Regions from separate parts of the Streptomyces sp. NPDC107498 genome, predicted to be linked through region 4. Evidence: riboswitches for the same ligand, from Rfam matches in the RefSeq annotation. Region 4 holds a riboswitch; each other region holds the start of a gene.
What was found. Region 4 has a riboswitch for cyclic di-AMP ahead of ACZ66Z_RS32620 (M23 family metallopeptidase). Riboswitches for the same ligand answer to the same signal wherever they lie in the genome.
Positions count from the first base shown of each region.

Region 1: another riboswitch for cyclic di-AMP. It lies ahead of ACZ66Z_RS17210 (transglycosylase family protein); the one in region 4 lies ahead of ACZ66Z_RS32620 (M23 family metallopeptidase).
Region 2: another riboswitch for cyclic di-AMP. It lies ahead of ACZ66Z_RS25510 (LysM peptidoglycan-binding domain-containing protein); the one in region 4 lies ahead of ACZ66Z_RS32620 (M23 family metallopeptidase).
Region 3: another riboswitch for cyclic di-AMP. It lies ahead of ACZ66Z_RS01790 (M23 family metallopeptidase); the one in region 4 lies ahead of ACZ66Z_RS32620 (M23 family metallopeptidase).

Region 1 covers NZ_JBVJPE010000008.1:273,184-277,055, forward strand. The annotation lists gene ACZ66Z_RS17200 (cytochrome P450 family protein) at 1-292, shown strand, start outside; gene ACZ66Z_RS17205 (transglycosylase family protein) at 387-1,424, shown strand; cyclic di-AMP (ydaO/yuaA leader) riboswitch at 1,683-1,856, shown strand; gene ACZ66Z_RS17210 (transglycosylase family protein) at 1,860-2,570, shown strand; gene eno (phosphopyruvate hydratase) at 2,884-3,872, shown strand, end outside.
Region 2 covers NZ_JBVJPE010000016.1:1,153-5,024, forward strand. The annotation lists gene ACZ66Z_RS25500 (phosphocholine-specific phospholipase C) at 1-1,363, shown strand, start outside; gene ACZ66Z_RS25505 (DUF6197 family protein) at 1,435-2,037, opposite strand; cyclic di-AMP (ydaO/yuaA leader) riboswitch at 2,445-2,603, shown strand; gene ACZ66Z_RS25510 (LysM peptidoglycan-binding domain-containing protein) at 2,606-3,496, shown strand; gene ACZ66Z_RS25515 (phosphoribosyltransferase family protein) at 3,480-3,872, opposite strand, start outside.
Region 3 covers NZ_JBVJPE010000001.1:388,758-392,629, forward strand. The annotation lists gene ACZ66Z_RS01785 (SGNH/GDSL hydrolase family protein) at 1-555, opposite strand, end outside; gene ACZ66Z_RS01790 (M23 family metallopeptidase) at 719-1,663, opposite strand; cyclic di-AMP (ydaO/yuaA leader) riboswitch at 1,666-1,823, opposite strand; gene ACZ66Z_RS01795 (tyrosine-protein phosphatase) at 2,196-3,017, shown strand; gene ACZ66Z_RS01800 (DUF6126 family protein) at 3,024-3,179, opposite strand; gene ACZ66Z_RS01805 (helix-turn-helix domain-containing protein) at 3,198-3,827, opposite strand.
Region 4 covers NZ_JBVJPE010000027.1:59,974-63,845, reverse strand. The annotation lists gene ACZ66Z_RS32625 (aldo/keto reductase) at 1-264, opposite strand, end outside; gene ACZ66Z_RS32620 (M23 family metallopeptidase) at 311-1,411, opposite strand; cyclic di-AMP (ydaO/yuaA leader) riboswitch at 1,424-1,585, opposite strand; gene ACZ66Z_RS32615 (PP2C family protein-serine/threonine phosphatase) at 1,798-3,009, opposite strand; gene ACZ66Z_RS32610 (MFS transporter) at 3,125-3,872, opposite strand, start outside.

The DNA.
Region 1 (3,872 bases), on a different contig from region 4:
GGACCCGGAGCGGTTCGACGGGCCGGACGCGCTCGACCTCGCCCGGCGCGACAACCAGCACCTCGGCTACGGGCACGGCATCCACTACTGCCTGGGCGCGCCGCTCGCCCGCCTCGAAGGACAGACGGCGCTCGCGACCCTGCTGACCCGGCTGCCGGACCTGCGACTCGCCGCCGATCCGGCCGAACTGCGGTGGCGCGGTGGGCTCATCATGCGTGGTTTGCGCACGCTTCCGGTGGAGTTCTCCCCTTCCGTACCGGTCCCGTCCACTGATGCGCCATCAGAAATGTGATCTTCGTGTGATCGTGGCGCCATCGACTTGTGACGGACGTTCGAATGCCGCTACGTTTCCCGGCAGTCTCAGCCGTCACGCGAAAGGCGCTCCTATGCGTTCCGGGAACGGACGACACCGTCGCCCCCGTCAGGCCCCCGCCCTCGTCGTCGCCGCAGGCGTGACCGGATCCGCCATGGCGCTGCCGCTGCTCGCCACCGGATCCGCCTCCGCCGCCGACGCCGCCACCTGGGACCGGGTCGCCGAGTGCGAGTCCGGCGGCCAGTGGAGCGCCAACTTCGGCAACGGGATGTACGGCGGCCTCCAGTTCACCCAGGACAGCTGGGAGCGGCACGGCGGCCTCGCGTACGCGCCCAGCCCCGACCTGGCCAGCCGCGCCCAGCAGATCGCGGTCGCCGAGAAGGCGCTCGCCAAGGGCAGCACCGAGTGGGCCACCTGCGCGCCGATCGCGGGTCTGAGAAACGACGGGGAGCCCACCGGGGTGAACCCCGGCCCGGCCGCCCTCCCGAAGGCGCCCACCGGCCCCCTCCCCGAGTCCGACCGCACCGCCGGTGCGCCGGCGGCTCCCGCGGGGGCGGCGGGCCGGTCCGCCACGCCCGCGACCCCCTCCGCGCCGGCCGCGTCGACCGCTCCGGCGACCTCCGTCACGCCGTCCGCGCCGGCCACGTCCACCGCGCCCGCCGCGCCGACGACCCCGGGCACCTCCGATGCGTCCGTTACGCCCGGTACGCCGGATTCGACCGGTACGCCGAAGGGTGACGCGCCGTCGGCCGCGCCCGGCACCGGCAAGCACCGGGGCGGAGCCGCGCCGGAGGAATCCGGCAAGCCGGACAGCTCGCCCGAATCCGGGCGACACGCTTCGAGCAAGGACAAGGCGGGGGAGAGGATCGACGCCGAGCCCGCGACTGACGAGGCGAAGGATTCGGGCACAACGGACAGTCAGGACACTCCGGACGAGTACACCGTACGACCGGGCGACAGCCTGTCCGGCATTGCGCAGGAGAACGAACTCCCCGGGGGCTGGACCGCCCTCTACGACGCCAACCGGCGCACGGTGGGCATCGATCCGGACCTCATCCTGCCTGGTCAGAGCCTTGACCTGACGGCGGGTTCGACGACGGCGGCCGGTTAGTTCGCGGGGTTATGTCCACTTCTGGGCAAGTGAGACATGGGTCTCTTCGTCCCAACTGGCGTGTCGCGTCCGCAAACTTCGCTTCCGTCACCTCTCACCTGCGCAAACGACACCCCCGAAAGGGCGAACAGGGGCGATTTCTCCCCGATGTGCCTCTTTGAACTTCCGGGGGGTCTGTGTCTACGGTCGTCTCCGCTCGCCACCGCGGGCCCCGTCGACCGAAACGCCGAATCCTGCCGTCGGCCGACGGGAACAGTCGTCGCGCAAGCGCCGAAGGCAGGAGTGGGGGACCCAAGGTAAGTGCCGGTCCCGGCCGTTGAGACAGACGGCCGACGACCGGCTTGGGGTGAAGCCGCGTGCAAGGACACGCGGCCGGGCAACTTTCCGGCCCGAACCCGACAGCTCACCTCACAGGCGTCGGTGAGGAGAATTCCCATGCTGTTTTCCGTCAAGGGCAAACACCGTCGTCCCTCCAAGGCCGCCCAGGTCGCCACGCTCGTCGGCGTCACCGGTGTCGCCGTCGCCGCCCCGCTGCTGACCGCGGGCACCGCCTCGGCCGCCACCTCCGCCGAGTGGGACACCGTCGCCCAGTGCGAGTCCGGCGGCAACTGGTCCATCAACACCGGTAACGGCTTCTACGGCGGCCTGCAGTTCACCAACTCCACCTGGGCCGCGTTCGGTGGCACCGCCTACGCCCCGCGCGCCGACCTGGCGTCGAAGTCCCAGCAGATCGCCGTCGCCGAGAAGGTCCTCGCGGGCCAGGGCAAGGGCGCGTGGCCGAACTGCGGCGTCGGCCTCTCCGGTGCCTCCTACGACGGCGGCGCCGCCGAGAGCGCCCCGCAGCAGAGCGAGCCCCAGCAGGCCGCCCCGAAGCAGCAGGCCGCCCCGAAGCAGCAGGAGCGTCGCGCCGAGCAGCCGACCACCCGCAGCGAGCAGCGCAAGGCCCCCAAGACCGTCACCACGCCGACCGGCGAGAAGGTCGAGAAGGGCGACGGCGAGTACAAGGTCGTCACCGGCGACACCCTCAGCAAGATCGCCCAGGCGCACGGCGTCAAGGGCGGCTGGGCCAAGCTCTTCGAGCTGAACAAGGGCGTCGTCGAGCACGCCGACCTCATCTACCCGGGTCAGCAGCTCCACCTGAAGTGAGCCCGGCGGCTCGCGTGAGTCCGGCGGCTCACGCGGCCCCGACGACCCTCCCGCGGTGACCACCCCGGTCCGGCGCGCCCTTCCCCCGTGCGCGCCGGACCGGGGTTCCCCCGTGAGGGGCCCGGGTGCCGGTGGTTACCGCCCAGTAGATACGGGGTCCTTCGTCCCGGGATGCATGCCCTTGGGTCCTTTTTCGTCCCAGCGGGCGGGCGCCCGGCCGGCCGGAGCCCCCGAGCCGGTTAGGCTCTTGCCGCAAGGCCAAGCGACCCTGCACCGACCTTGCGTCACATCCAGCGTCACATCCCAGAAGGAGATGCTCGTGCCGTCCATCGACGTCGTCGTAGCCCGGGAAATCCTGGACTCCCGAGGCAACCCCACGGTCGAGGTCGAGGTCGGCCTCGACGACGGCAGCACCGGCCGTGCTGCCGTTCCGTCCGGTGCCTCCACCGGTGCCTTCGAGGCCATCGAGCTCCGCGACGGTGACCCCAACCGTTACCAGGGCAAGGGCGTCGAGAAGGCCGTCCTCGCCGTCATCGAGCAGATCGGCCCGGAGCTCGTCGGCTACGACGCCACCGAGCAGCGCCTGATCGACCAGGCCATGTTCGACCTGGACGCGACCGAGAACAAGGGCTCGCTCGGCGCCAACGCCATCCTCGGCGTCTCCCTCGCCGTCGCGCACGCCGCCTCCGAGGCCAGCGACCTCCCGCTCTTCCGCTACCTGGGCGGCCCGAACGCGCACCTGCTGCCCGTTCCGATGATGAACATCCTCAACGGCGGTTCGCACGCGGACTCCAACGTGGACATCCAGGAGTTCATGATCGCCCCGATCGGCGCGGAGTCCTTCTCCGAGGCCCTTCGCTGGGGTGCGGAGATCTACCACACCCTCAAGGGCGTCCTGAAGCGCAAGGGCCTCTCCACCGGCCTCGGCGACGAGGGCGGCTTCGCCCCGAACCTGGAGTCCAACCGCGCCGCCCTCGACCTCATCGTCGAGGCCATCAAGGAGGCCGGCTACACCCCGGGCACCGACGTCGCGCTCGCCCTCGACGTCGCCGCGTCCGAGTTCTACAAGGACGGCGCCTACGAGTTCGAGGGCAAGTCCCGCTCGGCCGCCGAGATGACCGACTACTACGCCGAGCTGGTCGCCGCGTACCCGCTGGTCTCCATCGAGGACCCGCTGTTCGAGGACGACTGGGCCGGCTGGAAGGTCATCACCGAGAAGCTGGGCGACAAGGTCCAGATCGTCGGCGACGACCTCTTCGTCACCAACCCGGAGCGCCTGGCCCGCGGCATCGAGGAGGGCAC
Region 2 (3,872 bases), on a different contig from region 4:
CTACCAGAACGCCCAGGACAACTACGGCGACAACGGCCTCGCGTACTTCAAGAAGTTCACCGACGCACGGCCCGGCGATCCGCTGTACGACCGGGGCATGGGCTCGGTTCCGAAGGTGACGGGCTCGACGCCGGACGACATCGCCGCGGCGATCCGCGCCGATGTCGTCGCGGGGACCCTGCCGCAGGTGTCGTGGGTGGTCGCGAACGAGGCCTTCTCGGAGCACCCTTACGCCCCTCCGGGGGACGGAGCCCACTTCGTCGACCTCGTCTACCGTGCCCTGGCCGCCGATGCCGAGGTGTTCGACTCCACGGTGCTGTTCCTCAACTACGACGAGAACGACGGCTTCTTCGACCACGTGCCGCCGCCGGTCGCCCCTCCGGGCACGGCGGGCGAGTACCTCGACGGCGTGCCGATCGGCCTGGGCTTCCGCGTCCCGATGATCGTCATGTCCCCGTGGACCCGGGGCGGATGGGTGAGCTCCGAGGTCTTCGACCACACGTCGGTGCTGCGCTTCCTGGAGAGCTGGACGGCGGCGCTCGGCACCCCGGCCACCTGTCCGAACATCAGCGCCTGGCGGCGGAAGGTCACCGGCGACCTGACCGGGGTCTTCGACTTCGCCCACCCGGTGTACGGAGTGCCCGCCGGCCTTCCGTCCACGGCGAAGGTGATCGGGCAGGCCACCTGCGGCCCGCTGCCGAACCCGGCGCCGCAGAACAACGCGCTGCCCGCCCAGGAGTCCGGCACCCGCCCCGCGCGCGCCCTGCCGTACCAGGTGAACGGCAACCTCGACCGCTTCGAGTTCGGCGCCGCGGGCAAGATCCTCGCCTGGTTCTCCATGACCAACCGGGGCGCGGAGGCCAAGCGGTCGGCGCACTTCTCGATCCACCCGCACCAGTACCGGGACACCGCCGCCTGGCAGTACACCGTCGATCCCGGCGGCACGGCCACCGACTACTTCAACATCGGGCTCGGCTCGGGGTCCGGGAAGTACGACATCTCGATGATGGGCCCGAACCGCTTCCTGCGCCGCTTCATCGGGGACGCCTCCAAGGCGGGCAAGGCCGTCGAGGTGGCGGCCCGGTTCGCACCCGAGTCGGGAACGGGCAGGACGGCCCTGTGGTTCACGATGACCAACTCCTCGGCCGGGCCCGTCACCTTCACGATCCGCTCGAACGCCTACCGCTCGGACGGCCCGTGGACGTACACGGTTCCGGCGAACTCCCGTCGCGAGGACTTCTTCAACGCGGTGGCGTACAACGGCGGCTGGTACGACTTCACGATCACCGCCGACATCGACGGGAGCTGGTCGCGCCGGTACACCGGCCACATCGAGACCGGAGCCCCGAGCGTCAGCGGCTGACCCCTCCCCCGCGCGCCGGGCGGCAGCGGCCTTCCGGTCACCGCTGCCGCCCGGCACCGGGCGGCACGGCATCAGCGCCCGGCGTGCGCGGCGCGGCGGACCGTGGCGTCGAGGAGGGCCACCGCGTCGGCCCCGGTGCGGCCGGGGGCCCGGTTCCACGGCCCGATCAGCCCCTGCCACCCGCGTGACCGCAGCTCGGTCATGACCCAGGCGGCCGCCTCGTTCATGGTGTCGGCGCTGCCGTAGCCGAGCCGGTGGGCGGCGAGGAGGGCCCCGCAGACGCACCGGGCGCCGCGTGCGTCCCGCAGCTTGTACGGGGCGTTCTGCCAGCCCCATTCCGTCAGCACCAGGCGCGCGTAGCCGAGGTGGACCGAGGGGCGGAGCTCGGCCTGTCCGATGCGGCGCCAGGTGTGCAGCCGGTCCGGCAGCACGGCGCCGAGCCGTCCCGGGATGCGGCGCTCGACGGGGAGCTCCGGGGGCAGGGCGGCCAGGGCGTCGGCCACGAGCCGGTCCACCGGCACGCTGAGCAGGGCCCGCCAGCCCTCCTCGACCGGCGGCGACTCCTGGGGGGCGGTCCAGTCCGTGACGATCCGCTGCCAGGTGGCGCTCTCGAAGAGGGCGGCCGCCTCGCGGTCGAGGGCGTCGGGGCTGAGCAGGGAGGCGGAGGGCGGCATGGGGATGTCTCCTGGGTCGACTCCCCCCATCCTTCAAGATGGAATGTCGGTTTTGCCGCTTTCACCCTCACGCGGAGAGTCGTCGACCTCGCGACACCCCTCGCCTTCTCGGCGAACAACTCATCACATGAATTATCACCCCATTCACCCATGAAAGGAACTACATACCAAATAGGACATTCCGCTTCGCGTGACGCGACTCACTCGCACGGCTCGACGATTCTGCGGCCTTCTCCCCCGCCCCGTACCGGGCAAGGAAGTTCGACGCCCACCGGACGGCGTCGATCTTGAATCATCCGAATTCCGTGATCCATTTCCGCATACCCGGGACCCTCTCCCCTTGTTATCCGTCGCATTACTGGCCTACGGTCACCTCCATTCGAGCGGAACGCCCAATCCTGCCGCCGCTCGGTAAAACTCCCTTTTCACCCGACGGCAGGAGCGGGGGACCCACGAATACGCCGGTCCGGAATCCGGAACGGCTCGGGGTGAAGCCGCGTGCGCGCGGCCGGACATCTCCCGTCCGAACCCGACAGCTCACCCCGCAGGCGCCGGAGAGGAAACCGTCATGCCTGCTCACGGTAAGCACCGCCGCCCCCGCCGCAGCCCCGTCTCCCGGGGCCTCGCCCTGGTCGGTACGGGTGGCGCCGCACTCACCCTGCCGCTCATCGCCCCGGCCGTCGCCGGCGCCGCGCCCGTGTCCGGCGCCCCGGAGATCGCCGCCCAGTCCCTCGCCGCTCCCGCCGCGCAGACCGCCGCCAAGGCCCCCGCCGCCCCGGCCACCGTGCGCACGTACACCGTCGTGAGTGGTGACTCGCTTTCCCTGATCGCCCGCAAGAAGGGAATTCGGGGGGGCTGGAAGAGCCTTTACAGCGCCAACAAGAGCGTCGTGGGTGACGACCCGTCACTCATTCACCCCGGTCTCGAACTGACGATTCGTCGGGATTCCGCCAAGGCCGCCCCCGCCCAGCCGAAGGCGAAGAAGTCCGCCACGACCGAACGGGCGAGCCGCTCCGAGCGCCGGTCGGCCGCTCCCGCCGTCGCCACCGGCACGGGCGCCTCCGCCGCGCAGGCCGTCCCGGCCGTCGCCGCCGCCCCCTCCGCCGGCAAGGCGGCCCCCGCCGCCGCCACGAACTACGCCGACAACCTCGACGGCTGGATCCGGGAGTCCCTGGCCATCATGGGCCAGCACGGCATCCCCGGCTCCTACGACGGGATCCTCCGCAACGTCATGCGCGAGTCGTCCGGAAACCCCCAGGCCATCAACCTCTGGGACTCCAACGCGGTCGCCGGCACCCCCTCCAAGGGCCTGCTCCAGGTCATCGAGCCGACCTTCCTCGCCTACCACGTGCCCGGCACGTCCATGGACCTGTTCGACCCGGTCGCCAACATCACCGCCGCCTGCAACTACGCGGCCGACCGCTACGGCTCCATCGACAACGTCAACTCGGCGTACTGACCCCCTGCCGCCGGAAGTGCTCGGCGAACCAGGAGGTGGCGAGGTCCGCCACCTCCTCCAGGGCGCCCGGCTCCTCGAAGAGGTGGCCGGCGCCGCCCACCACGGCGAGCCGGTTCTCGCAGCGCAGCAGGGCCAGGGCCCGTCGGTTGAGGTCCAGGACCACCGCGTCCGCGCCGCCCACCACCAGGAGCGTCGGGGCGCGCACCCGTGCCAGGTGCTCGGCCGCGAGGTCCGGCCGGCCGCCCCGCGAGACGACGGCGCCCACCGGGGAGGCGGGGTCGGCGGCCGCCCACAGCGCGGCGGCCGCGCCCGTGCTCGCGCCGAAGTACCCGAGCGGGAGCCCCGCGCTCCCGGGCCTCCCGGCCAGCCACTCCGT
Region 3 (3,872 bases), on a different contig from region 4:
GTGCAGCCGGTCGTCGTCCCAGGCGCGCCTGTCCTGGACGGACTTCAGCGACCACAGGTCGAGGACCGGGCAGCCGTAGCGGTCCGCGACGGCCCGGACGTGACCGTTGTAGGTGGCGATCTTGCCGCGCAGGTGCTTGAGGAGGGTCACCTCGCGGGTGTCGAAGCCGGTGGTCACCATGACGGTGCCGACGGCGGAGGTGAGGTCGGCGACGGCGCGCTCGAAGCGCTCGGCCACGTCGTCCGGGTCCGTCCCGGGGCGGATGATGTCGTTGCCGCCCGCGCAGAAGGTCACCAGGTCGGGGGCGAGTTCCTTCGCCCGCGGGACCTGTTCCGCCACGATCTGGTCGAGGAGGCGCCCGCGTACGGCCAGGTTGGCGTAGCGGAAGGCGTCGTGCTCCGGCAGCTGGTCGGCGAGCAGGACCGCGAAGCGGTCCGCCCAGCCGACGTACGTCCCGTCGGGGCCGGGGTCGCCGACGCCCTCGGTGAAGCTGTCACCGATCGCCGCGTACGACCCGAATGCGTTCTTGTCTTTTGATCTCGAATCGTCTGCCACGGGGGCACATCCTCCCCCTTCGGATGTGACCTACGCGACCGTAAGGAGGGGTTGACGGCGGGTGACATATGCCACCGATAAAGATTCCGCCAAGCCGGAATACGCCGGAGGCCCGGCACCTGGGTGCCGGGCCTCCGGAGGACGAGCAGAGGACGACGGCGCGTCAGATGCTCACGCCGTGCTGGCGGAGGGCGGCCAGCGGGTCGATGTCGGAGCCGTACTCCGGCCCGGTGCGCATCTCGAAGTGCAGGTGCGGGCCGGTGACGTTGCCGGTCGCGCCGGAGAGGCCGATCTGGTCGCCGCCGTTGACGGTCTGGCCGGCGGAGACGGAGATCGAGGAGAGGTGGGCGTACTGCGAGAAGGTGCCGTCGGCGTGCTGGATGACGACCTGGTTGCCGTACGCGCCGCCGTCGCCGGCGGAGTAGACGGTGCCGGGGCCGACCGCGTGGACGGGGGTGCCGGTGGAGGCGATGAAGTCGACACCGGTGTGGTAACCGGAGGACCACATGGAGCCGGACTGGTGGTACGGGGTCGACGTGCCGGCACCGGCGATCGGGGCGACCCAGCCGGAGGAGGAGGTCGTGCCGGCCGACGGGGACGACGAGGTGGCGGCGGCCGGGGCGGCCGGGGCCGAGGAGCGCTCGCTGCCACGGGAGGCGCGGGGGGCGCTGTCACCGTTCTTGGCGGAGCTCCGCTCGCTCTGGTGGTCGGCCTTCGGCGCGGCGGTCCCGGCGGTGTTCTTCGCACCGAGGACGAGCTTCATGCCGGGCAGGATCAGCGAGGGGTCCTCACCGATGACCTGGCGGTTGTCCTTGTACAGCTTCTGCCAGCCGCCCGCGAGGTGGTGCTCGCCGGCGATCTTCGAGAGGTAGTCGCCCCGGACGACGGAGTACGTCTTCGGCGCGGCCTTCGCGTGGGCGGGCGCGACGGTCTCCAGGTGGGCGACGACCTGGGCGGAGGCGGCTGCCGGGGCGGCCTGCTCGGCGGCGTGGGCGCCGGTGGCTCCGAGGAGCGGGAGGGCGACGACGGCGCCGCCGGTACCGGCGGCGGCGATGCCGCGGGTCAGACGGTTGGACTTGGTGCGACGGTGCTTACCCTTCGCGGGCATGGCGAATTCCTCTCCGGCGCCTGCGAGGTGAGCTGTCGGGTTCGGACTGGAGATGTCCGGCCGCGTGTCCACGCGGCTTCACCCCGAGCCGTCCTTCTTCGAAGGGATCGGCGACTTACCTGGGTCCCCCGCTCCTGCCTCGTACGGGTGAGTGCGGATTCCGGTCGGTGGCAGGATTCGGCGGTCCGTCCGGATTGAGCGCGACGCTAGACGAGCGGGTCGGCGCGAACAAGCCACGGTTTTCACGCGCTCCGGAATTCCTCGGCGTCCGGCCGGAATTCCGGTCACCCTCCGTGGATGGCGGCGCTCCGACCTCCTTTTTCCGGGGGGCATTTGGAAAAGACGATCAGGCACGGTCCGTCACGGTTATGACGCTGCTCACGCGCCGATCCTCATCTCCCCCGTAACCAGGGCGGGTTATGCCGAACTCCTCAATACGGACAGATCACCCATTACCGTCCGAGGGGGTGCGTGCCGGGGCCCCCACCCGAGATGATTGCCCCAGGAACCGATCGACAGAACAGGAGCAGCCGTGACGCAGCAGCTGCCGCAGGTCCCGCCCACCGAAGCCGCCGAGCCCGAGCTGACGGGCGTCCGCAACTTCCGGGACGTGGGCGGCCTGCCGACGACGGACGGACGCGCCGTCCGCCCCGGCCGGCTCTTCCGCAGCGGCCACCTCGCCCACGCGACGGAGGACGACGCCGCCTTCCTCGCCTCACTGGGCCTGCACACCGTCTTCGACTTCCGCAACGAGGCGGACCGGAGGATCGAGGGCGCGGACGTCGACCTGCCCGGCGTGCGGAACGTGAACATACCCCTCAACGACCCGGCCGACGGCAAGGAGTTCTGGAAGCTGGTGCGCGACGGCGAGGTCGCGCAGCTGCGGGGGGTCCTCGGCGACGGCAAGGCGGCCGCCCGCATGTCCGACTCGTACCGGAGGATGGTGGTCGAGCGGACGATGGAGCACAGCCGGGTCCTGCACTCCATGGCGGAGGAGAGCGTCCCGGCCCTCATGCACTGCGCGGCCGGCAAGGACCGGGCCGGGCTCGCCGTCGCGATCACCCTGCTCGCGGTCGGGGTCGAGCGGGAGGCCATCGCGGCCGACTACGTGAAGTCGAACGCCCCGCACCGCCGCTACAGGATACGCCGCGGCTCCACCTCCCCGGACGCGATGTCGCCCGAGGTGATGGAGCTGCTGAGCCCGCTCTTCGACGCGCGGGCGGAGTACCTGGGGGCCGCCTTCGAGACGATCGAGGCGACCTGGGGCTCGGTGGACGCCTACCTCGCACAGGGCCTGAAGCTGGCCCCGGAGACCCGCGAGCGCCTGCGGGAGCGGCTGCTCACGGAGGCGTGAGGCCTCCTACCTGCCCTGCGCGCCCATCGCGAAGAGCAGGTAGAGGAAGCCGGCGAAGAGGTGCCCCGCGACCAGGTAGGCGAAGAGGCGGAGCACGAGGCCCCTGGGGAACTTGCCTTCACCGCGCTCCTCGCCGGTGACCGGTACGGACTTCTCGGGCATGTCGGTCCTTTCTGGACGTCAGCGCCGGTGCGGGGACCCGTCGCCGAGGCACAGCTCGGCGACGGGGCTCTGCATCAGGGTGTGGACGAAGAGCAGCTCGGCCCCGCCGGACGTGGCGGCGCCGATCCGGTGCGGGGTCAGCGAGTCGAAGTGCGCGCTGTCCCCGGGGTCGAGGACGTGGACGGCCTCGCCGAGCGCGAGCCGCACCCGCCCCTCCAGGACGTGGATCCACTCCTCGCCGGGGTGGACGCGCACGATGTCGGCCCGGGTGGCGTACGGCACGTGGACCCGCAGGCACTGGAGGGCGCGCCCGGCGCCGCCCGCCTGGCGATAGGTCCAGCCGTCGGCCTCGACGGGTTCGGAGCGGTCGGCCCGGACGACGGGGTCGCGCTCGACGGGCGTCTCGCCCAGGAGCTCGGAGACCGTCGTACCGTAGATGCGGGACAGGGCCAGCAGCATCGGCAGCGAGGGCTGCCGGTTCCCCGTCTCCAGGCGCGAGAGGTGGGCCGGCGAGAGGCCTGCCCGCTGGGCGGCGGCCTCCAGGGTGAGCCCCCGGCGGCGGCGCAGGGCCCGCAGCTGCGGGGCGACGTCGGGCAGGACGCCGGGGGTGGCGGGGTCCGGGGAGGTGTCCCCGGGGACGTGGTCCATGCGTCCATTCCGCCAGGATCGTGCCTCTGAGGCAAGTTTCTTGCC
Region 4 (3,872 bases):
CTTGGTGGCGACGAGGACGTCGGAGCGGTTGCCCCGGGAGGCGAGCCAGCGGCCGATGACGGTCTCGGACTCGCCGCCCTCGTTGCCCTCGGCCCAGGCGGAGTAGACGTCGGCGGAGTCGACGAAGTTGCCGCCTGCGGCGGCGTAGGCGTCGAGGACGGCGAAGGACTGCGCTTCGTCGGCGGTCCAGCCGAAGACGTTGCCGCCCAGGGCCACGGGGAAGACGTGCAGATCGGAGGTGCCCAGTCGGCGGAGAGAGGTCATGCGTCGGTCAACCGTTCCCGCCGCCGGGCCTATTCCGTGCGGTTCCTCAGAGGCTCAGGCCCTTGGAGCGGAGCCAGGACGCCGGGTCGATGCCGTCGCCGCCGGGGGTGTGGACCTCCATGTGGAGGTGGGCGCCGGTGACGTTGCCGGTGGCGCCGACGCGGCCGACGGTCTCGCCGGTGGAGACGGTCTGCCCGGCGCTGACCAGCATGGACGAGAGGTGGCAGTACCAGACCTCGGTGCCGTCCTCCAGCTCCAGGACGATCCGGTAGCCGTAGGAGCCGGACCAGCCCGCCGACTTGACGGTCGCGCCGTGGACCGCCTTGAGCGGGGTGCCCGTGGGGGCGGCGAAGTCGAGGCCGGTGTGGTGGCCGGAGGACCACATCGAGCCGGACTGCATGTAGGTGGCGGTGAGGGTGTACGAGGAGACCGGCAGCGAGTAGCTGGCGGCGAGCTGGGCGAGGCGCTCGGCCTCGGCCTTGGCGGCGGCCTCCGCCTCCGCCTTCGCCTTGGCTTCCGCCTCGGCCTTCGCCTTCGCCTCGGCGGCCGCCTTCTCCGCGGCGGCTTCCTTGGCCTCGGCCTCCGCGGCGGCCTTCTCGGCCGCCGCCTTCTCCGTCGCGGCCTTCTCGGCGGCGTCGGCGGAGGCCTGCTGCTGCTCGGCCTGCTGGAGGATGCGGGCGCGCAGGGCCTCGCCCGCGGCGGGGGCGGCGGCCTGCTCGGCCTGTCCGGTCGCCCGGTCGGCGGTGTCGGTCGTGTAGGTCGCGGCGGTGAGCGGGGCCGGGTTGGCGCGGGCCGCGGTGACGGGCGCGCTGTCCTCCTCGGGGAGGAGGTCGCCGAGGCCGGGGAGGTCGTGGGCGTCCGGCAGGTTCAGGTCGGGGAGGTCCGGCAGCGATATGGCGACCGGGGGCTTCTCCTGCGCGGTGGCGAGGCCGCCCGCGCCGACGGCCGCGATGACGCCGACGCCGAGGACGGTGGAGGAGCGGGCGAAGTTGGAGCGCTGCTTGACGACCCGGTGCCGGCCGCCGGAGCGGCTCTCGGCGCGGAGGGAGCCCTCGGTGGGGTTCCACTCGGTGTCGGGAGCGGCGGGACCCGCGCCGCCGCCGAAGGCGTCGAAGGGGACTTCGGGGGCGGGGGTGTTGGACGCCACGAAGGCGCGCTCCTTTCCTTCCTTCTCGCCTACCGGGTTAGCTGACGGGTTCGGAGCAGGAAGGTCTCCTACGGGCTCTCGCGCGCGTGCGTGGTTCGCACGGGTGCGAAGGGGCCCGATTCACCCCAAGTGGTGGTTCCCCGGTTCCTTTTCAGGATTCGGCGCGTGCGCGCGGTGCCGTCTCTTGCGACGGCTGGGACGACCGCGCTGCGTTATCGAACGTTAATAGACAGGGGGTCCCGATTCCAAGCCGTTCCCCTTGATCATTCATTGGATTGGGGGTGTATCGCCCGAGTTGACCCCCCTTCAGGGGGGCTCGGGGCGGGAACGGCGAAACCCTCGCGATCTGACGTTATGTCAATTGTTATCGCAGTGACACCTCTCGACTACGGCCGGTGACCGGGGCTGCCCGGCGGCACCACCGGCATCGTCCGGCGCCGCTCGGGCTGCCCCGTCGCCGGCCGGCTCACCGCGAGCAGCGCCATGTCGTCGGTCGACCCGCCGCCCGTGTGGAGCCGTACGTCGTCCACGAGCGCGTCGAGCAGCTCCTCGGGCCCCGGGAAGATCCGCCCGGCGAGGCGCGCCACCGGATCGTAGAAGACGCCCCGCGCGTTCCGCGCCTCCGAGAGGCCGTCCGTGTAGAAGAGCAGCGTCGCGCCCGGCGGGAACGGCCGCGCCTCCGCCCGGTCCGGCCACGCCGCCAGGTCGCCCATGCCGAGCGGCAGCGCCGCCTCGCCCGGCTCCAGTGGGTCCAGCCGCCCGTCCGCGTACAGCATTAGCGGCGGCGGGTGCCCCCGGTTGACGACCCGTACGAAACCGTCGAAGGTCCCGCTCCCGTCGGCGCGCGGGATCTCGGCCAGGACGGCCGTGGTGAACCCCTCGAAGGCGTCGAGGCCGTGCCGGCGGGTGCCCTCCCGGGCCAGCGCCCGCTCCAGGCGCCGCGCCACGCCCTCCAGGGTCCGCTCCTGCTCGGCCGCCTCCCGGAAGGCCCCGATGACGACGGCGACGGCCTCGACCGCGTCCATCCCCTTGCCCCGGACGTCCCCGACCACGAGCCGCACCCCGTGCGGGGTGTCCTGGACGGCGAACAGGTCGCCGCCGATGAACGCGTCGGCCTGCGCCGCCTCGTACCGCGCCGCGCACTGCAGTCCGCCGATCCGCTCCGCGGGCGTCGGCAGCACCGCCTTCTGCGCGGTCTCCGCGATGACCCGCGCCGAGGCGAGCCGCTCGCCGCTGCGGCGCACGACCCGGTTGATGAGGAGGGCGAGCGCGGAGACGGTGAGGACGGTCAGGGTCTCGGTGAGGGAGGGGACCTCGTCGGCGGTGCCGTTGTAGAGGTGCAGCCCGACGGAGGCGAGGACGGCCGCGATCCCGGTGAGGAGGGTGGTCAGCATCGAGAAGAAGGGCGCGGCGATCAGCGGGGCGGCGGAGAAGAGCGGCGACGCGGTGTACGCGGGCGGGGTCGCCAGGTCGAAGCCGATGCCGCCCGCGATGACCAGCGGGGGCAGCGCGCGGATGAACCGACGGGCACCGCTGTGCTCGGGGCGGCCCTCGCCGCCCCGCCGTCCTCCGCCCGCCGCTCCTAGGGGGTGCCCCACCTGTGCTCTCCTGCCCGGTCCGACCGGCCGCGGTCCGCACCGCGCCCTCCCAGGGTGGCCGCCGCCGCCCGGCGCGGCGACTCCCACGGGGCCGAGTGGCGTACGGGACACGGGGTCAGTCGGCCGCCAGCCGCCCGCCCCGGGCGAGGAGCGCCATCGCCGCCGCGCACCCCAGGCCCACCGCGCACAACGCGAGCCACGGCAGCGCCGACCGGCCGGCGACGTCGAGGAGCACGCCGGTCCCCAGGTTCCCCAGGGTGATCCCGATCCCGCACACCGTGTTGTAGAGCCCGTAGTGGGTGGCCACCCAGCGCCCCCGGGACAGGGCGACGACGGTGTCCATCTCGTACGGGTAGAGCACCGCGTTCGCGACGGCCAGGACCGCCGCGCACAGCAGCAGTCCGACCGGCCCCCGGCCCGGGACGGCCGGGACCAGGAAGGCCCCGCCCATCAGCGCGAGGCCGAGGACGAGACACCGCTCCCGGCTGAGCCGGCGCCGGGTCCAGGCCGTGATCCGCAGCTGTCCGGCGAGCGCGACGAGCGCCGAGACGACGAACAGCGCGGTCGTCGTGCCCGTGCCGCCCGCCGCGAGCGGCAGCGCCAGATAGACCTGGAAGGACAGCACGTACGAGCCGGTCATGGCGAGCGAGAAGAGCCAGAAGGTGCGGTGGGCGAGCACCGTGCGGAACTGCTCCCGCGCTCCCTCCTCCCCGGAAGGTCCGGCGGCGGCCCGAACGGGCAGGTGCCGGAGCTGGACCAGGGTCAGCCCGGCGAACAGCACCGCCGCGACCACGCACGTCAGCCGGAACGACACCCCCGTCAGGGCCACCCCGACGAGCGGCCCGAGCAGGATGCCCGCCTGG